3 regions of the Erwinia sp. 1181_3 genome follow, and region 1 is predicted to be linked to each of the others. Evidence: predicted binding sites of a transcription regulator. Region 1 holds the regulator's gene; each other region holds the start of a gene.
The links. Region 1 encodes PurR, which represses purine synthesis genes. Its sites were predicted from a motif close to CANGCAAACGTTTGCNTG; they were not measured.
Positions count from the first base shown of each region.

Region 2: a site for PurR is predicted at 1,630-1,647, ahead of FY046_RS21090 (NCS2 family permease). Genes of this name have one in related genera too.
Region 3: a site for PurR is predicted at 2,779-2,796, ahead of cvpA (colicin V production protein). Genes of this name have one in related genera too.

Region 1 is NZ_VTDE01000004.1:385,638-392,578, forward strand. Features, by position in the region: gene FY046_RS13745 (TetR/AcrR family transcriptional regulator) at 1-141, shown strand, start outside; gene nemA (alkene reductase) at 185-1,285, shown strand; gene gloA (lactoylglutathione lyase) at 1,373-1,780, shown strand; gene rnt (ribonuclease T) at 1,877-2,545, shown strand; gene FY046_RS13765 (Grx4 family monothiol glutaredoxin) at 2,622-2,960, opposite strand; gene FY046_RS13770 (C40 family peptidase) at 3,346-4,218, shown strand; gene cydH (cytochrome bd-I oxidase subunit CydH) at 4,261-4,350, opposite strand; gene purR (HTH-type transcriptional repressor PurR) at 4,645-5,670, shown strand; gene punR (DNA-binding transcriptional activator PunR) at 5,667-6,599, opposite strand; gene punC (purine nucleoside transporter PunC) at 6,713-6,941, shown strand, end outside.
Region 2 is NZ_VTDE01000013.1:46,788-53,728, forward strand. Features, by position in the region: gene FY046_RS21075 (MFS transporter) at 1-38, shown strand, start outside; gene FY046_RS21080 (hypothetical protein) at 501-812, shown strand; gene yieH (6-phosphogluconate phosphatase) at 868-1,530, opposite strand; gene FY046_RS21090 (NCS2 family permease) at 1,731-3,044, shown strand; gene FY046_RS21095 (4'-phosphopantetheinyl transferase family protein) at 3,084-3,827, opposite strand; gene mnmE (tRNA uridine-5-carboxymethylaminomethyl(34) synthesis GTPase MnmE) at 3,984-5,348, opposite strand; gene yidC (membrane protein insertase YidC) at 5,503-6,941, opposite strand, start outside.
Region 3 is NZ_VTDE01000001.1:852,311-859,251, forward strand. Features, by position in the region: gene FY046_RS03785 (UbiX family flavin prenyltransferase) at 1-460, opposite strand, end outside; gene purF (amidophosphoribosyltransferase) at 640-2,157, opposite strand; gene cvpA (colicin V production protein) at 2,194-2,679, opposite strand; gene dedD (cell division protein DedD) at 3,013-3,762, opposite strand; gene folC (bifunctional tetrahydrofolate synthase/dihydrofolate synthase) at 3,752-5,014, opposite strand; gene accD (acetyl-CoA carboxylase, carboxyltransferase subunit beta) at 5,080-5,991, opposite strand; gene FY046_RS03815 (DedA family protein) at 6,164-6,826, opposite strand; gene truA (tRNA pseudouridine(38-40) synthase TruA) at 6,857-6,941, opposite strand, start outside.

The DNA of each region.
Region 1 (6,941 bases):
GCTGACGTGAACAGTGCAGCCTGTGCACAAACCCTGTACACGCTGTGGCTGGGCGCCAGTCTGCAAAGTAAAATCTGCCGTGATAATGCACCGTTACTCAATGCATGGCAGGAAATGACGCGCATATTGCGTAAAGCTTAAAAAAACAACCCACACTAGTCGACCGGTCTACCAGGAGTAAGTTATGAAACTGAACACGCTGTTTACCCCGTTGAAAACCGGTGCCATCACCGTGCCTAACCGCATTTTTATGGCACCGCTGACGCGCCTGCGTAGCATTGAGCCCGGCGATATCCCTACCCCACTGATGGGTGAATATTATCGCCAGCGCGCAACTGCCGGGTTGATTATTACTGAAGCGACACAGATCAGCTTCCAGGCGAAAGGTTATGCCGGTGCACCGGGATTACATTCATCAGAGCAGATGAGTGCCTGGAAAGCGATTAACGCCGGGATTCATCAGGATGGCGGCCACAGCGCCGTGCAGCTCTGGCACACCGGGCGTATTTCTCATGCCAGCCTGCAACCTGAAGGTAAGGATCCCGTTTCTGCTTCTGCTATTAATGCCGAAACCCGCACATCCCTGCGTGATGCAGAGGGGAAACCGGTACGCGAGGCCACTTCCACACCGCGCGCATTAGCCACGGCAGAAGTTGCAGGCATCGTTGGTGACTTCCGTCAGGCCGTAATTAATGCACGTGAGGCCGATTTTGATCTGGTTGAACTGCATGCCGCTCATGGCTACCTGATTCACCAGTTCCTTTCTCCGGCATCCAACCAGCGTGACGACCAGTACGGTGGCAGTATCGAAAATCGTACCCGCTTTGCACTGGAAGTCGTGGATGCCGCCATTGCAGGCTGGAGTGCCGATCGCATCGGTATCCGTATTTCTCCGCTGGGGCCTTTCAACGGTCTGGATAACGGCGAAGATCAGGAAGAAGCCGCCCTGTACTTTATTGCTGAGCTGGCAAAACGCCAACTGGCCTACCTGCACATCTCTGAACCTGACTGGGCCGGTGGCAAGCCTTACACCCGTGAATTCCGTCAGGCCATCCGTGCTGTTTATCCTGGCGTCATTGTCGGCGCGGGCGGTTACACGGCAGAAAAAGCCGAAGCCCTTATCGGGCAAGGCCTGATTGATGCTGTTGCGTTTGGCCGCAGCTATATTGCCAACCCGGACCTGGTCGCGCGTCTGCAAAACGATGCTCCGCTGAACGAACCTAAGCCAGAAACTTTTTATGGCGGCGGTGCCGAAGGCTATACAGACTATCCGTTCCTCGGTTAATTTCCACAAGGGTTCGCACCCGATGGCATAATCGTTATACTGGTTTTTTTACGTCATCCATCGATGACGCCGATAAAAGAGGATGTTATGCGTTTACTTCACACCATGCTGCGCGTTGGCGATCTGCAACGCTCTGTTGATTTTTATACTAAAGTGCTGGGCATGCGCCTGCTGCGCACCAGTGAAAATACCGAATATAAATACACCCTCGCGTTTGTCGGCTACACCGAAGAGAGCGAAGGTGCTGTCATTGAGCTGACCTACAACTGGGGCGTGGATAAATACGACCTGGGCAATGCTTACGGACATATCGCACTGGGCGTGGATGATGTGGCCGCGACCTGCGATCGTATCCGCAACGATGGCGGGAACGTGACCCGTGAAGCCGGTCCGGTAAAAGGTGGCACCACCGTGATCGCGTTTGTTGAAGACCCGGATGGCTATAAAATTGAGCTGATCGAGAACAAACAAGCGGGTAATGGCCTCGGCCACTAAGTATTTCGGGTGCCTTTTAGGCACCCGCTTCCCCTCCCTGCTGCATCCCCCGACAAAATTTGCCATAATGCGCGCTGCCTTTTTTTCTCCTGTGAGATGCCGATGTCTGAATCGAATGAACTGAATACCCTTAGCAGCCGTTTTCGCGGTTTTTATCCAGTCGTTATTGATGTTGAAACCGCCGGTTTTGATGCCAAAACTAACGCATTACTGGAAATCGCAGCGGTGACGCTAAAGATGAATGACGATGGCTGGCTGGAGAAAGATGAGACGATCCATTTCCACGTAGAGCCTTTTGTCGGTTCAGTTCTGCAACCTGAAGCGCTGGCATTTAACGGTATCGACCCGGAGAATCCGCTGCGCGGTGCGGTCAGTGAACATGAAGCGTTGCATGCCATTTTCAAACTGGTGCGCAAGGGAATTAAGGAGAGCGGCTGTAGCCGGGCGATTATGGTGGCACACAACGCCACATTCGATCTGAACTTCATGAATGCGGCTGCCGAACGCGCCAGCCTGAAGCGTAATCCTTTCCACCCATTCGTCACCTTTGACACCGCGGCACTCAGCGGGCTTGTACTGGGGCAAACCGTTCTGGCGAAGGCCTGTACCGCAGCTGGAATGCCTTTTGATAACGCCCAGGCACACTCCGCACTGTACGATACCCTGCAAACGGCCGATCTGTTCTGCGAACTGGTCAACCGCTGGAAACGTCTGGGAGGCTGGCCACTGCCGGTTGATGCAGAAAGTGACGACAGCGAAGAATAAAGCAACGTGCTGTAAACTCGAAAAAAAACCGGACCTCTCAGGGCCCGGTTTTTTTTATGCTGCCAATAAGCCTGCGTTACTCTGCGGCGTCAGACGGATATTTCTGAGCAGTTTCTTTAATCAACTGCTGCAGCTCGCCGCGCTGATACATCTCGATGATGATATCGCAGCCACCCACCAGCTCACCGTCTACCCACAGCTGTGGGAACGTTGGCCAGTTGGCATATTTTGGCATTTCTGCACGGATGTCCGGGTTCAGCAGAATATCAACGTACGCGAAGCGCTCGCCACAAGCAGATAACGCCTGAACAGCCTGAGCAGAGAAACCGCAGCTTGGCAGTTTAGGGGACCCTTTCATGTACAACAGAATAGGGTTTTCAGAGATCTGACGTTGAATTTTTTCAACAGTACTCATAAATATCTTCCTCAATACGATACATCGTGTGTAGGCTGGGCGCAGCCTGCTTATTGTAGCGATTCTGCCCTGGCGATGAAAATGACATTTTCACATGCGAGAGAGGTAAAAATGTGACCAATAGACAAAACAGGGAAACAAAATAACATTTTCTTATCATCACTGCTGCACCTGTTATGACTAACACTGGTTTTATTGCTGGGTTAACCACCTGATTGTGCTCAATATTACATCATTTTCTTGATCTGTATTATTGAAACAAAAAAGACCTTACCCTTTGTTAAGAAGTTAGATTAGAATTGGCCTAACCTTCTGCATACCGCAGAAATCTCTTTTTTTACCGCGTTGCTGCTTTTTTGTAGCGCACAAACTGTTAATGGGAACGATGCGTTTACTCATCACGCTCTTCATACTGGCTTTCACTCAGTTGTTCTTCAACATGGCGCACGCATCGCCACATGCCCCTATTAATGCAAAACAGCAAAAAGCCGAAAGCAATACTGCACGTGTAGATGACCGCCGTAAGCGCCGCCCGGTAAAAGCCACTTCGACCAAAAAAGTCAAAGAACCTGTCAGTAAGAAAGCCAAAGAAACCGCTAAAAAAGAACCCTCTAAATCAGCACGGCTTCTGCTGGCAAAAAAACTGAAAGAGAAAGAAAAGAAAAAAACCAGCGTGGCCCCGGTGCGTAATGCGAAGGTGGAGAAGAAAACACTGAGTAAAAAACTCGCGGCCAGCAAAAAAGCAGATAAAAAACATTATGGTCGTCAACGCGCAGGCAGCAAAGCCACTGACGATGATAACGATGCTCTGAACGCCCCGCTCAAACTCAGCAAAGCGCATCGCGCTCGCTACCAGAAAGCACGTGAGACGGCGATGAACAAGCTGATGGGCCAGCTCGGTAAACCTTATCAATGGGGCGGCACCTCTCCGAAAACCGGTTTCGACTGCAGTGGTCTGGTGTGGTATGCCTATAAAGACCTGGTGAAGTTCAAGATCCCACGCACGGCTAATGAAATGTACCATCTGCGTGATGCGGCTTCGATTAAGCGCGATCAGTTAGAGAAAGGTGATCTGGTCTTCTTCCGTATTAACGGACGTGGCACAGCAGATCATGTTGGCGTCTATCTGGGTGGAGGGAAATTTATTCAGTCTCCACGGACAGGTAAAGATATTCAGGTCAGTGCGTTGAGCGAAGATTACTGGCAGGAACATTACATCGGTGCGCGCCGTATGATGACGCCTAAAACGATTCGATAATGCGTGTGGGTTCGGGAAGAGTTTCCTCCTCCCGTGCAAGAATTAATGCATTACCGCCGTAAAACTAAACGCAATAATCATCAGCAGTGAACCCACAACGGTCAGCGCCGTCATTTTCATATCAGTGTTCATTCTCTCTCCTCAATAACCTTGTTATTAGTAAGCCAACAGATTTTCCCACAGTTACCCGTAAAAATCTCGTTTTCTGTGCGCAGCCTTGTTAGAATTCTTTATTCCGTTGCGCAACACCGTTGGCAACGTGTAAAAGTCAGCACTGCATGTCACTCTACGGACGATTTTACCCCTTCCCGACCCTTTGAGACAGCACCCAAAATAATTCTGGTCGGGCAGGAATGGCTGTACCCAGGCAAACGTTTAACCAATTAGTTATCAAAATGTTACGATAACACCAGGAGTACGATTTTCATGGCAACAATTAAGGATGTGGCAAAGCGCGCCGGTGTTTCAACCACCACTGTGTCTCACGTGATTAACAAAACGCGCTTTGTAGCCGAAGAGACGCGCGAAGCGGTATGGGTTGCAATCAAAGAATTGCATTATTCCCCCAGCGCCGTAGCCCGCAGTCTGAAGGTCAACCACACCAAAACCATTGGCCTTCTGGCAACATCCAGTGAAGCGCCCTATTTTGCAGAGATCATTGAAGCAATAGAAAACCGCTGCTTTGCCAAAGGCTATACGCTGATTTTGGGCAATGCGCACAACAACCTGCAAAAGCAACAGGCCTATCTGTCAATGATGGCGCAAAAACGCGTCGATGGGCTGCTGGTGATGTGTTCAGAATATCCTGACACGTTGATTTCTATGCTGGAAGATAACCGTAATATTCCGATGGTCGTCATGGATTGGGGCGAATCACGCGGTGATTTCACTGATACCGTGCTTGATAATGCTTTTGAGGGTGGTTACCTGGCGGGGCGCTACCTGATCGAACGCGGGCACCGCGATATCGGCGCGATCCCAGGCCAGCTTGAGCGTAATACAGGCGGTGGCCGCCATGCCGGATTCCTGAAGGCACTGGCAGAAGCGGGCATCACTTTGCGCGATGAATGGCTGGTGCAGGGCGATTTTGAACCTGATTCTGGCTATCGCGCCATGCAGCAAATTTTGTCGCAGAAGCAGCGCCCAACGGCCATTTTCTGTGGCGGTGATATTATGGCCATGGGCGCGATTTGCGCAGCAGATGAAATGGGGCTACGCGTACCGCAGGATATTTCAGTGATCGGTTATGATAACGTGCGCAACGCCCGCTACTTTACGCCCGCACTGACCACCGTCCACCAGCCAAAAGAGCGTCTGGGCGAAACCGCTTTTGATATGTTGCTGGACCGTATTACCAGCAAGCGCGAAGATCCGCAAACCATTGAAGTTCACCCTTCACTGATCGAGCGTCGTTCCGTTGCCGATGGTCCTTTCCGCGACTACCGCCGTTAATCACTCACCTGCCACTGGCCAGGATGTTCGCTTAACCACTCTGCATTCAGGGTTTCTGTGCTCCCCAGATAGTCCAGTAACCAACTTAGCGCCGGTGAGGCGCTTTGTTCCGACCAGCTGAGATAACAGGGACTGTCGGGAAACGGGGACGTCAGCGTCACTTCTCCTAACACGCCTTGTTGCAGCCAGGGCTGGGCAAAATGACCGGGTACCATCCCAACACACAGCCCGGCTCGCAGGCAGTCAAACGCACTTTCCCAGTCAGGCACCACCAGCCGTCGTTGATTATCTAATGTCCACGTGGTGCGTTTCGGCAAGGCACGTGAGGTATCTTCCAGCACCAGCGATGGCCACTCACGGATTAACGTCTCGCTTAACGGTCCCTCATGGCTCAGCAGAGGATGTGACGTTTTCACCACGCAGCGCCAGTTAAGACTTCCCATATCACGAAAAGCAAAACGTCCTCGTACCGGGATCGCCTGAGTCGCACCGATCGCAACATCGACGCGACCGTCAGCCAGCGCATCCCACACACCGTTGAACACTTCCGGCATGATATGCAGTTCCATATCCGGAAAATGCCGGTAGAAATCCACGACCAGCTGCCGGGTGCGTGCCGGGCGCACAATTCTGTCGACCGCAATATTGATTTGTCCCCGCCAGCCGTTAGCCACCTGTTGACAGCGTGTGCGGGTGGCGAGCATTTTTTTGATAACAGCACGACCTTCTTCAATGAAAACCCGTCCGGCGTCCGTCAACTCCACATCACGATGACGACGCTCAAACAGACTCACGGCCAGCCAGGCTTCCAGCTGGCGCACGGTATAACTTACTGCGGAGGGGACGCGATGCAATTCCGCCGCAGCAGCGGTAAAGCTGCCCGTCCTCGCCACCGCATCAACCACTTCAAGAGAATGTTCAGACCACATGATTCGCCTTCAATATTTTTCATCGCAACCCACGAATATTAGCGTTTCACAGACGGGTCAGCACGCGATTACACTGCACGCGTAAAAAAATTGTCTAATAAGAGTTAAAAACCATGCGTTCCAAAGGATTTATGATTTACCTTGCGCTGCTCAGTATGCTGGGCTTTCTTGCTACCGATATGTACCTACCCGCGTTTGGCGTGATGCAACAGGACTTACAGACGGAAGCCGGCGCCATTAGCGCCAGTTTAAGTATCTTCCTCGCCGGGTTTGCCTGCGCACAGCTAGTCTGGGGCCCGTTGTCAGACCGCATCGGCCGCAAACCGGTGTTGATGATGGGCT
Region 2 (6,941 bases), on a different contig from region 1:
AGCAGGGTAACGATGATGCACTGGGCGCGATTGGCTAACTGAGCGGCATCCTGCGCTGGTCCCTTCAGCGCAGGATAATATGAACCTGATTTCTCCCCCCGTTTTCTTCTATTCTTCCTTTTCCCTTTATTATTTTTATAGAAATTTTCTTAAAGTGCTTATTTATTTAAATTTACACTTTAATAGGTGTGTGAATATATCGGCTTGGTAACCTGTTTGGCATATAGTGGTATTATTTTTCTTTGTGATTTTATATTGTTTACAGCGCTTAAGAAAAACGATAGTCTCGAAATTAGTCAATGGTTTTTGTTTTTTTTCTCAGTGTTGAGGCGATATATCCCTTCTTTATTTTCCATTTCGATTTTGATGTGTTCCGCGCTGAAAATATCAACTGGTCACTTAGGGGGAACGGTGCTGGCAGCGATAATAACAATGCAGGTACACGATCCCTCCTCACCGTGAGTATAATTAATATAGCGAAAAGGAGTAATGTATAGCGGGTGATTAACGCTATCATTAATATATTAGATATGAGAAGAAATAAAACAGCCGTTCAGCTAAAGAAACAAGAGGCATTCCGTGCGCTGGCTTTAATCTGCCAGGAACTCGCCTCCAGCCCCAAAGAGGGTACGCATTTATCCGATCCCACGCTATGGCCTAAAACCAGAGAGTTAGCGGATAATTGCGGTGAGAGTATCTATATGATGCGAAATATTCTTTTACAGCTGGTCGATGAAGGCAAAGTTATTAAACATGCTTCACTGCTGTCAAATTCATTACGCTGGTATATCAATGAGGGGGACGGTATTTGATTTTTTCTATACCGCTTGCTGGCAACAGGCCGGGTTGTTTCCGGCCTGCCCCCATTTAGCGCGTTAACTGCCAGCCACGCGCCTGCCATAAATCTGGCAGCTGTGCCATATCATCAAACACCGTCACCAGTGGATGGTTGATTACCGGATTATGCGCATCGACGCAGTAATAGAATACCGGGATCCCGGCGGCGATGCCCGCTTTTGCCCCCGCCTCAGAATCATCGATCAGAATGCAGCGCTCAATCGCAACGCCCATCTGTTTGGCAGCGTAGTACATCAATTCCGGGTCGGGTTTCCAGTGCTCAATGTCATAGCCGCTGTATAAGCGGTCCCCAAAGAAGGAGAGCATGCCGGTCAGGCCGAGCGAATGCTGCATTTTGGGGACGGTCCCGTTAGAGACGACACAGGCCGGAACACTCACTTTTTCCAGCAACGCCTTTGCACCGTGAATCGGTTTAAGCTCCAGGTCAAACAGGCGAGCCACTTCCTGACGATAAGCCTGTTCCAGGACTTCAACCGGGGTCGTCAGCGGGTGCTGCTGGCAGACATCCGCGATGATGTCGTACAGTTTCACTCCTTTGTACTTTTCGAACATCTCCTGCAGCGACAGCGTGACACCAAACTGCGCGAAAGTGTTGACGTACGCCTGAGTACAGAGCATTTCGCTGTCGACCAGCGTTCCATCACAATCGAAAAAAATGCATTCCACGGTCATCCTGATTCCTTCTGTCCAGTGGGTGGATACCCGATAGTAGCGCGAAGCGGGGTGAATTATGTCAATTACTGTTAACGGTTGTGATAAGACGGGTAAAACAGCGCAATCGGTTGCGAAAAAACCGGGTGATCGGCATCCCAAAATCAGAATTTTGGGGTAGGATAACGGCCGACAACTTTTCTCCGTTCTGGAAACACATAATGACGAATCCCGGTCTGTTACAACGGATTTTTAAATTGCAGGAGCATGGCACCACCGTTCGTACCGAGGTGATTGCTGGTTTCACCACCTTTTTGACGATGGTGTATATCGTTTTTGTTAACCCTCAGATCCTCGGCGTGGCCGGCATGGACACGCAGGCGGTCTTCGTTACCACCTGTCTGATAGCTGCCGGAGGCAGTATTCTGATGGGGCTGGTCGCGAACCTGCCTGTGGCACTGGCCCCCGCGATGGGGCTGAACGCCTTCTTCGCCTTCGTGGTCGTGGGTGCGATGGGGATATCCTGGCAGATCGGAATGGGCGCTATTTTCTGGGGGGCTGTTGGCCTGCTGTTGCTGACGATCTTCCGTGTGCGTTACTGGATGATTGCCAATATTCCACTGAGTCTGCGCGTCGGGATCACTGCCGGTATTGGTCTGTTTATTGCGATGATGGGGCTGAAAAATGCCGGTATTATCGTGGCCAACGAAGCAACACTGGTAACAGTCGGTAACCTGACCTCGCACAGCGTACTGCTGGGTGCGTTGGGCTTCTTTATTATCGCCATCCTTGCATCGCGCAATATCCATGCGGCGGTGCTGGTGTCGATCGTGGTGACCACGCTGATTGGTCTGGCGATTGGTGATGTGAAATATACCGGTATCTTCTCAGCGCCTCCTGCGGTGACCTCCGTTCTGGGGCAGGTTAACCTGAAAGATTCACTGAACGTTGGCATGGCCGGGATCATCTTCTCCTTTATGCTGGTCAACCTGTTTGACTCTTCCGGGACGTTGATTGGTGTGACGGATAAAGCCGGTCTGACTGATGAGACGGGTAAGTTCCCGCGTATGAAGCAGGCGCTGTATGTGGACAGCATCAGTTCCGTTGCCGGCTCATTTATCGGTACCTCTTCGGTGACTGCGTATATCGAAAGCTCATCCGGCGTGTCCGTGGGCGGTCGTACCGGCCTGATGGCCGTTGTGACGGGCGTGCTGTTCCTGCTGGTGATGTTCCTGTCACCGCTGGCGGGTATGGTCCCCGCTTATGCCGCAGCCGGTGCGCTGATCTACGTGGGCGTGCTGATGACCTCAAGCCTGGCGCGCGTGAAGTGGGATGACCTGACCGAAGCGGTTCCGGCGTTTGTGACAGCGGCGATGATGCCATTCAGTTTCTCGATCACTGAAGGTATCGCACTGGGCTTTATCTCTTACTGCGTGATGAAGCTGGGCACGGGGCGCTGGCGTGAAATCAGCCCGTGCGTCGTGGTCGTGGCGTTACTGTTCGTTCTGAAAATCGCGTTTATCGACGCGCATTAATCAGACTAACGGGTGGTGGTAACGCCACCCGTTTGACTCTCAGGAGTGATAGAGCGGTTTTTCCGCCGGCAGACTGGTCAGACGCAGCGTGCGTGGCCCAAGATTGTGTGCATAAACGTTAAAATCCCGCAGTGATTCCCAGCCATCTTCCCCGTTATATTCCCACAAATGCAGTCGGTCAGTGCCTGGCGATAACGCACAGGACCACACCAGCAATGGCTCAACATCACACAGCGCCTGAATATCTGGCCAGGTGACGCAGCGCAGTCGTCCTGATGCCGGGTGCAAGCGTAGTGAATCACTTCCTTCATCCGCTTCGCCAGTGAGTTTTAGAATGCTTTGGCGTAGCGTCCACAGCTGCGTAGACGCCTCAATGGCATCATTCTGTGCATTGATCCACGCTTTCTCTCCCGACGACAGACATTCAAAATGATGCTCCGTCGTCTGACGGCTATGTGCGCGGACAATTTCCATATCGAGTCCGGCGCGGCCCCGTTCCTCAGCTAACATCACACCGACCATGTTACCGGCGTAGGCCAGGCTAAAGTCAGGGAGATCCGGGTCTGCAAAGCAGGGGCGTCCACTGGTGGTGGTGATCAATTCGGGCAAAAGGGGGATGCCATACACGCGCAGCATCAGTTCAGCGAGCAGGCTTCGGGCGGCCAGATAACGGGCCCGGCGTTTCTCGGAAAATCTGCTGGCCTGCTCTACCATCTGCTGCGGGAGTCGGTGAACCTGGGGTCTGGTTTGGGCGAGTGCCCAACGTGCAAAATGACTTGCCATCTGTCGCTCCGTGAAAATGGTCGGGTAATCATCTCTGCCATTGTAAGAATTTTCTTATCAAATTTCACCTGGGATTCCATTCCCAGGGGTATTTTCGGACTATTGTCACTGTTTATAGCCAGATTGCTGGTGGAATAGAGCGATCACACCGGGTGTTTACTTCCCGATGCAAAAACTGGAGAAAATACGCCCCAGCAGATCATCCGAGCTAAATTCTCCGGTAATTTCACTCAGCGCTTGCTGGGCAAGGCGAAGCTCTTCTGCCAGTAATTCACCGGCCCAGGCACCCAGCAGTTGGTCTTTGCCCTGCTGTAAGTGAGTGGCTGCTAACTCGAGTGCGAGCAGGTGGCGTCGGCGTGCCAGGAAGCCACCTTCCATATTGCCAGAGAAACCCATGCTGTGCTTCAGGTGGTCGCGCAGGACATCAATGCCATCGCCAGTGCGTGCCGACAGACGAATAAGTGAGTGACCATTTACTTCTTCGATGCCCAGCACTTCACCTGTCATATCAGCTTTATTGCGCACCACGGTAATCGGTAACGTTTGTGGCAGCCGGGCGATAAAGTCCGGCCATATTTCGGCCGGGCCGGTCGCACCCGTTGTGGTGCCATCGACCATAAACAGCACACGATCGGCCTGTTCGATCTCATTCCATGCGCGTTCGATGCCAATGCGCTCAACTTCATCGCTGGCTTCGCGTAATCCTGCGGTATCAATGATATGCAGCGGCATGCCATCAATATGGATATGCTCGCGCAGCACATCGCGGGTGGTGCCCGCGATATCGGTCACAATCGCTGCTTCGCGTCCGGCCAGTGCATTCAGCAGGCTGGATTTACCGGCGTTTGGACGCCCGGCGATAACCACTTTCATCCCTTCACGCAGCAGGCTGCCCTGGCGTGCTTCGGCACGTACGTCGTCAAGGTCGGCAATCACCTGATGCAGCTGCGCTTCAATTTTACCGTCGGAGAGGAAGTCGATCTCCTCATCCGGGAAGTCGATGGCTGCTTCTACATAGATTCGCAGGTGAGTAAGTGCTTCCACAAGATGGTTTACACGGGCAGAAAATACGCCCTGTAATGAATTAACGGCGGAACGTGCTGCTTGCTCGGAGCTGGCATCAATCAGGTCGGCAATCGCTTCAGCCTGTGCCAGATCCAGTTTGTCATTGAGGAAGGCGCGTTCTGAGAACTCTCCCGGATTGGCAATTCGCAGCCCGGGCAGTGCCACAATACGCTTCAGCAACAGATCAAGGATCACCGGACCGCCGTGGCCCTGAAGTTCCAGTACATCTTCACCGGTAAATGAGTTCGGGCCGGGGAACCACAGCGCGATGCCCTGATCGAGAGTGCTACCGTCGGCGTCACGGAACGGCAGATAGTCGGCGTAACGCGGTTTAGGCAGTTTACCCAGCAGTAACTGCGCAACGTCTGCGGCCTTGCTGCCAGAAATACGCAGAATGCCGACGCCGCCGCGTCCTGGCGCGGTCGCCTGCGCGACGATAGTATCGCTATGGCTCATGTTGAATTCTCTTTTGGAAATAAAAAGGCGGTCATAATGACCGCCTTAGTGTAAGCATTGTGCGTGTTGTTCGCACGGGGCGACCGGAAAAAATGGTTGCCCCCTACGTGCAGGGACTGACCTTCTTTTTCGGTCAGCCCGCAGCATTAACAGATTACGCTTTTTTCTTGTCGCGGCTGTGCAGGCCACGTTTTTCCAGGCCGCGATAAATCAGCTGCTGCTGGAGAATGGTCACCAGGTTACTGACGATGTAGTACAGCACCAGACCTGACGGGAACCACAAGAAGAACACGGTGAAGATCACGGGCATAAAGGTCATGATCTTCTGCTGCATCGGATCGGTCACGGTGGTTGGCGACATCTTCTGAATGAAGAACATCGTGATACCCATCAGGATCGGCAGAATATAGTACGGGTCCTGTGCTGCCAGGTCATGGATCCACAGGGCGAACGGCGCATGACGCAGTTCTACCGAGCCCATCAGCATGTAGTAAAGGGCCAGGAAGATAGGCATCTGGATAACCAGAGGCAGACAGCCGCCCAGCGGGTTTACTTTCTCCGCTTTGTACAACGCCATCATTTCCTGGCTCATACGCTGCTTGTCATCACCTAAACGCTCACGCATCGCCTGAATCTTAGGCTGCAACATGCGCATTTTTGCCATCGAGGTGTACTGCGCTTTGGTCAGCGGGTACATGATGCCACGCACGATGAAGGTGATTACGATAATGGAGAAGCCCCAGTTACCGATAAAGGTGTGCAGGAATTTCAGCAGTTTGAACAGCGGCTGAGAGATAAACCACAACCAGCCGTAATCCACGGTCAGATCAAGGTGGGGAGCCACAGCTGCCATCTTGTCCTGAATTTCCGGGCCCACCCACAGGGTGGCTGCCAGCTGCTGCTGAGAACCTGGTGCGACGGTGACCGGTGCAGATTTGTAGCCAATCGCCGCGATTCCGTTACCCAGATTGCTGGTGTACAGCGTGTTGTTACCCGCCGTCTGTGGAACCCATGCGGTGGCGAAGTACTGCTGCATCATTGCCACCCAGCCATTGGTGGTCGTGGTGCTCAGGTTTTCGTTATCGCTGATTTTATCGAATTTGTACTTTTCGTAGTTTGTCTCACTGCTGGAGTAAGCCGCGCCACGGAAAGTGTGCAGAGCAAAGTTGCTGCTGCCGGTATCGCGATGCTTCGGCAGGTCAATAGACTGCTTCAGCTGACCGAACATTGACACTTCCAGCGGCTGCTGTGAGGCGTTGTTGATCTGATAATCGACATTAATCGCGTATTCACCACGTTTCAGAACGAAGGTCTTGGTGAAGGTTGCGCCGTTTTCCGCGGTAAAGGTCAACGGAATACGCAGCTCGCTCTGGCCATCAGCCAGCTCGAAGTGATCCTGGCCTGCGGTATACAGAGGACGTGCGCCATTGGCCGGATTATCCGGGCCGTTACGACCAGTCAGACCGCTCTGGGCCTGATACAGGAATCCAGGCGTGGTTTCCAACAGTTGGAAAGGCTTGTCTGAACCCAGTGAATCCGGGTAAGTCAGCAATAACGCCTGGTCAATATCGCCACCGCGAGTATTGATGTTTA
Region 3 (6,941 bases), on a different contig from region 1:
GATAAAAAGCGGGCACCGGCGGCATAATAATGGCCCCCAGTTCTGCGGCAGCGGTCATCGTACGCAGATGGCCAAGATGCAACGGGGTTTCACGCACACACAGCACCAGTCGGCGCCGCTCTTTCAGCACCACATCAGCGGCGCGGGTCAGCAGGCCATCGCTGTAGCTGTGAACAATACCTGACAGGGTTTTCATTGAGCAGGGAAGGATCGCCATACCCTCGGTTTTATAAGAACCCGAGGAGATACTGGCAGCAATATCGCGTACATCGTGGACCACATCCGCCAGCGCCTGGACTTCACGCAGCGTATAGTCACTTTCCAGCGCCAGCGTCTGCCGCGCAGCCTGGCTCATTATCAGATGGCTCTCTACCCCGCTCACCTGCTGCAAAATTTGCAGCATGCGAATGCCATAAATCACACCGCTGGCGCCAGAGATGCCAATAATGAGTCGTTTCATACCAAATCCTTCAAAAAAAATGGGCCGGAATTGCTTCCGGCCCATCTTAGCCTATTTACCCTGAATCATTCGAGTTAGATGAAGGCGGCAAGGCTGATCATCCCCGGGAGCATAGACAACTATGTGACCGGGGTGAGCAAACGCAGCCAACGCACATATCACTCAAAGTACGACGGGTATCAGCCTTCGTTGTGCATCTCGAGATTTTCCACTTCGTTCTGACGCTGCATCGCTTTCGCATCGTCATTACGCAGAGATTGCAGATACTCCAGGTACTGCTGGTCCACGTCTTTGGTCACGTAGATACCATCAAATACCGAGCACTCAAACTGGGCAATATCCGGGTTCTCTTCACGCACCGCTTCAATCAGGTCGCTCAGGTCCTGGAAAATCAGGGCATCTGCACCGATCAGCTGGCGGATCTCTTCCACTTCACGGCCGTGAGCAATCAGCTCAGTGGCGCTTGGCATATCAATGCCATAGACGTTCGGGAAGCGAATTTCCGGTGCCGCAGACGCGAGATACACTTTCTTCGCTCCCGCTTCACGTGCCATTTCGATGATCTGCTCAGAGGTGGTACCGCGCACGATGGAGTCATCCACCAGCAGCACGTTTTTACCCCGGAACTCAGCACGGTTAGCATTCAGCTTACGGCGAACCGCGCTGCGACGCAGGTGCTGACCTGGCATGATAAAGGTACGGCCGACATAACGGTTTTTCACAAAGCCCTGACGGTAGGGCTTGTCGAGAATACGCGCCATCTCCAGTGCGATATCGCAGGAGGTTTCAGGGATTGGAATCACCACATCGATATCCAGATCTTCCCACTCGCGGGCAATCTTGGCACCGAGTTTGGTGCCCATACGCACGCGGGCGCTGTACACCGAAATCTTATCGAGGAACGAATCCGGGCGTGCAAAGTAAACGTACTCGAACAGGCACGGATTCCACTTTGGATTTTCAGCACATTGACGGGTGGACAGCTGGCCTTTCACGGTCACATACACCGCTTCGCCCGGTGCCACATCGCGCAGGAACTCAAAGCCAAGGGTATCCAGCGCCACGCTCTCTGAAGCCACCATATACTCGATACGGCCATCAGCCATAGCGCGTTTGCCGATCACCAGTGGACGAATACCGTTAGGATCGCGGAATGCCACCAGACCGTGGCCGATGATCATCGCCACGCAGGCATACGCACCGCGAACGCGCTGATGCACCGCGGCAACGGCGGAGAAGATGTTCTCTGCTTCCAGCGGGTCATGCTGGAAACGATCCACTTCCTGCGCAAAGATATTCAGCAGGATTTCAGAATCAGAGGTGGTATTCACGTGACGACGACCCGTTTCGAACAGCTCTTTACGCAGTTCGTGAGCGTTGGTCAGGTTGCCGTTATGGGCAAGAGTAATACCGTAAGGGGAGTTTACGTAGAATGGCTGGGCTTCAGAAGCACTTGAGCTTCCTGCCGTGGGGTAACGAACGTGGCCGATACCCATATTGCCTTGCATACGTTGCATGTGGCGGGCTTCAAATACATCGCTAACCAGACCGTTTGCTTTGCGCAGACGGAAGCAATTCAATGCATCAATGGTAACGATGCCTGCGGCATCCTGCCCACGGTGCTGAAGCACCGTTAACGCGTCATAAATCGACTGGTTGACCGGTGCAAAACCGGCGATCCCGACAATACCGCACATATTGACATTTCCTCATAAGCCGCAACCCCGGTTCGATTACCGGGGCAAAAAACTCGACGTGCTTTTCAGGTAATCAAAAAACCACCTGATAATACTACTGAACTGAGGGATTAGCTGGGACTGTTGCCAGTCCGGACTCTTAGAAAAACCGGTGAATGTGTCGAGGAAAAACAGCATGGCTGAAACGATCAGCACACCGCGTAATGCCCCAAAACAGACGCCAAGGACTCTGTCGGTTCCCGACAGGCCGGTTTTTTCAACCAGCGAACCAATAACGTAGTTAACAATGGCCCCGACAATCAGGGTAGCAATGAATAACACCGCTACGGCGATTCCATTTCGAACCAGTTCGTCTTCAAATCCTGTGAACCAGACGGCAAGGAAGGAGTAGTAATGACTGGCGACAAAAAATGCGCAACCCCAGGTGACGAGAGAAAGAGCTTCCCGAACAAACCCTCGGATCAGGCTAACAAGAGCCGAAAAACCAATAACCGCAATAATGACGTAATCTATCCAGACCATGAACGCTTCCAGTGACCATGCCCCTGTATCAGCCGCTCTCCCCTTGTAAGCACAGGTGCAAGGGGATACTGCCTCAGTTCGGGGCGAATTCTAACAGAAAAAGAAAACGTTTGCGTAGCGTTTTACTGACGCGATTTAAATAAACGAGAACGCTTAAAAAAACCCCTTCCGGACACCGATTTCAACGGCCCGGACCCCACCACGCAATACCTTGATTTGCCAGCATCATCACGTACGACGCCCGGAGTGACGAGGTGTCGGCTCCGGGCGCAGGGTGATCATAGCTATCGCAATAATAGTCCGTCGCTGAGAGAAACAACGGACCAGAACGGCTTATTTAACACTGTACGGTTTAACAACTCCGCCCAGCCCCGAGATCCCCTGCAATGTGCCAACGGCAGCCTGCATTTTCGCTTTCGAAGCATCCGGCCCCACGTAAATACGGGTAATTTGCCCCTGCACCGGCGTGGACGGAACGGTAAAGGCACGGTAGCCCGACAGGCGCAACTGTGCGACGATCTCATTCACTTTTGCCGCATTTTTCAACGCACCCAGCTGTACAACCCAGGCCTGCCCTGATGGCGCTGATTCCGTCACTGGTGGCTGGCTCTCAACAGGCGCCTCCACTTTCGGCTCAGGCTTCTCAACCGGTTTCGGTTTTTCAACAGGTTTAGGCTTCTCGATCGGTTTTTCGACCGGTTTAGGCTGCGGCTTCGGCTTTTCCACCACTTTCGGCGGTTGCTGCTGCGCAGGCTTCACCGGCGGCGGCGTCACTACCGTTGGCTGGTTATGAGACTGCGGCGCGGTGGAGCCGCTGTCGGCCTGCGAGGAGTTGTCGTTAGCATTGCTACCCGCACTGATCGCCGCCCCTGCCCCTTCCGGCGGTTGTGCCGGTAAGGTTTGCGTCACAGGCGGAACCAAATCGGTTTCCTGCTGGTCTTCGGGTTTCGGCACCAGAGGAATAGCCGCAAACTCTTCTTTATAGTGCTTCTTTTTACCATCGAGTAAGCCGGGCAGCACAATCACACCCAGCGCCACAATGATAATGGTTCCGACTAAACGGTTTTGAAACTTACTTGCCACTGCCGTTCTCCGTTTCCATCGTTTCCATGACCTGTGCCACGGTGTGGAACGAACCACACACCAGCACAATATCCTGTTCGGTTGCCTGTTGCAGCGCCTGTCGCCAGGCAAGCTCAACCGAGCCAAACGCCTGTGCACCCTCAAGATGCACCATCAGCTGTTCAGCGGTGGCACCGCGCGGACCGTCGAGCGGTGCACAGTACCAGTAATCCACCTGCGGCGAGAGGCATGCCAGCGTACCGGCAATGTCTTTATCATGCAGCATGCCTACCACCGCATGTACCTTGCCGTTGCGTGGCACTTCTGCCAGGCGCCCCGCCAGATAGCCTGCCGCATGGGGGTTGTGCGCAACATCAAGGATCACCCGCGGTGATTCGGCGACCGTCTGAAAACGACCGGGCAACATGGCCTGGTGCAGTGAACGACGGATTATTGCCTCATCAACGTTAAGCGGGGATGCACGCAGCGCCGCAAGTGCGGTAGCCGCATTCGGCAATGGGACTTGTGGCAACGGCAGCTGCTCCACAGTGCCGTGGGCATCGCGGAAAGACCAGCTGTCATGAGTTACGCTGTATGACCAGTCGCGGTCGCGCTGCAACAGCTGTGCGCCCTTCTCTGCGGCCACATCCGCGATGGTGTGCGGCATATCCGGCTCACCCACTACGGCAGGTTTCCCCGCGCGGAACACCCCGGCTTTCTCCCGGCCGATGCTTTCGCGATCCGGCCCGAGCCAGTCGGTATGATCCAGCGCAATACTGGTTACCACGGCGACATCGGCATCCACAATATTGGTGGCATCAAGACGCCCGCCCAGCCCGACTTCAAGGATCACCACATCCAGCTTCGCCTCAGCAAACAGCCACAGCGCCGATAGTGTGCCGTACTCAAAGTAGGTCAGCGTGGTGTCACCCCGGCCCGCTTCAATGGCCGCAAAGGAGGTGGTATGCGCTGACTCCGCCAGTTCTTCACCCTGAATGCGCACCCGTTCGGTGTAACGCACCAGATGCGGCGAACTGAAAACGCCCACGCGATAGCCCGCCGCCATCAGCACCGTTTCAAGGGTTCGGCAGGTGGTGCCTTTACCATTGGTTCCGGCGACGGTGAAAACCACAGGGGCTGGTGTCAGAAGGTCGAGAGAAGAGGCAACGCGCCGGATACGATCCAGCCCAAGTTCGATAGCCTGAGCGTGTAAATGCTCAAGATAATAAAGCCACGAGGCAAGAGGCGACGTGGCTTGAGGAAGATTATCCATGTGTCCCGTTCACAACGTTACGGTTCATTGGTGAAAGGGACGCAGGGTCCCTTTCTCATCATCGGTCAGGCCTCGTGGCTCTGGGATGCGTCAGCAGGCGCTTCTTTGACAATATCTTCCTCAGGTGCAGGCAGATTCATCATTTTCGCCAGCACACTGGCCAGCTTGAAGCGCATCACTGGACGGCGGACGATCATGTCAATCGCGCCTTTTTCGATCAGGAACTCACTGCGCTGGAAGCCCGGCGGCAGTTTTTCGCGCACGGTCTGCTCAATTACGCGTGGACCCGCGAAGCCGATCAGGGCTTTAGGTTCCGCAATGTTCAGATCGCCCAGCATCGCAAAGCTGGCAGAAACGCCGCCCATAGTTGGGTCGGTCAGCACGGAGATATAAGGCAGACCACGTTCCTGCATCTTCGCCAGTGCTGCACTGGTTTTTGCCATCTGCATCAGCGACATCAGCGCTTCCTGCATACGGGCACCGCCTGACGCAGAGAAACAGATCATCGGGCAGTTATCTTCCAGTGCCTGCTCAACCGCACGCACGAAGCGCGCGCCCACCACGGAACCCATTGAGCCGCCCATAAAGGAGAACTCAAACGCGGCTGCAACAACCGGCATCCCGTGCAGGGTACCTTTCATCACAATCAGCGCGTCGGTTTCGTTGGTCTCTTTCTGAGCCGCAACCAGACGATCTTTGTATTTTTTTGAATCCCGGAACTTGAGCACATCTTTTGGTTCCAGTTCACTGCCCAGCTCAATCAGTGAGCCTTCGTCCAGCACGCTGTGCAGACGATCGCGACCATGCATGCGCATGTGATGGTCGCATTTAGGGCAGACTTCCAGATTACGTTCCAGCTCGGCGCGGTAGAGAACCTGCCCGCAGCTATCACATTTTGTCCAGACCCCTTCAGGAATGCTTGCTTTACGCGATGGGGTGATGGTGCTCTTATTGAGAATTCGTTCAATCCAGCTCATTGATGACCTTTCTGTTTGAACCTGGCGCTCCTGCTGGGGAGCGCCAGTTTTTCTTTTTCCACGCAGCGACCTGTAGTCGCAGCGCAAACCATAATTTATCGCTCATTAAACCATAACCGCCCGTGACTGTGGATAAAAATCTGGTCAGAGGGCGCAAGCCTGAGGATTTATTTTATTGCTGTTTCTGCTGACGTGCTGCGCGGCGATGACGTACCACTTCAATCACTCCTGGCAATACCGATAGCAGGATAATCGCCACAATCAATAGCTTAAGGTTTTCCTGCACCACCGGGAAATTACCAAACAGATAACCCGCATAGGTAAACAGCAGCACCCATAGCAGTCCGCCCGCCACGTTGTACAGGGCAAAATGACGATAGGACATCTTGCCCATTCCCGCCACAAACGGGGCGAAAGTACGGACGATCGGCACGAAGCGCGCCAGAATAATGGTTTTCCCGCCATGACGCTCATAAAATGCATGGGTTTTATCAAGATAGCTGCGACGGAAGACTTTTGAATTGGGATTACTGAACAGCTTATCGCCAAACAGCCGCCCGATCGTGTAGTTCACCGCATCACCCAGTATCGCGGCGACGACCATCAGTGCCACCATCGTATGCACATTGAGGTCATTGCCTGGCAGTGCGGCCAGCGCCCCCGCAACAAACAGCAGGGAATCCCCTGGCAGGAATGGCGTCACCACCAGACCGGTTTCACAGAACAGGATCAAAAACAGAATGGCATACACCCAGACACCGTACTGGGCAACCAGCTCCGCGAGGTGGACGTCGATATGCAAAATGAAGTCGACAACAAAACGAATCAATTCCATACAGGCTTCCTTTAATACTCCAGGCCAGGGTTAATCCCCGAGGAACAGTGGTCCCATCGGTGGACGGGGTATTTCAAAACGGGCGGGATAGTCGACCGCGACCAGATACAGACCC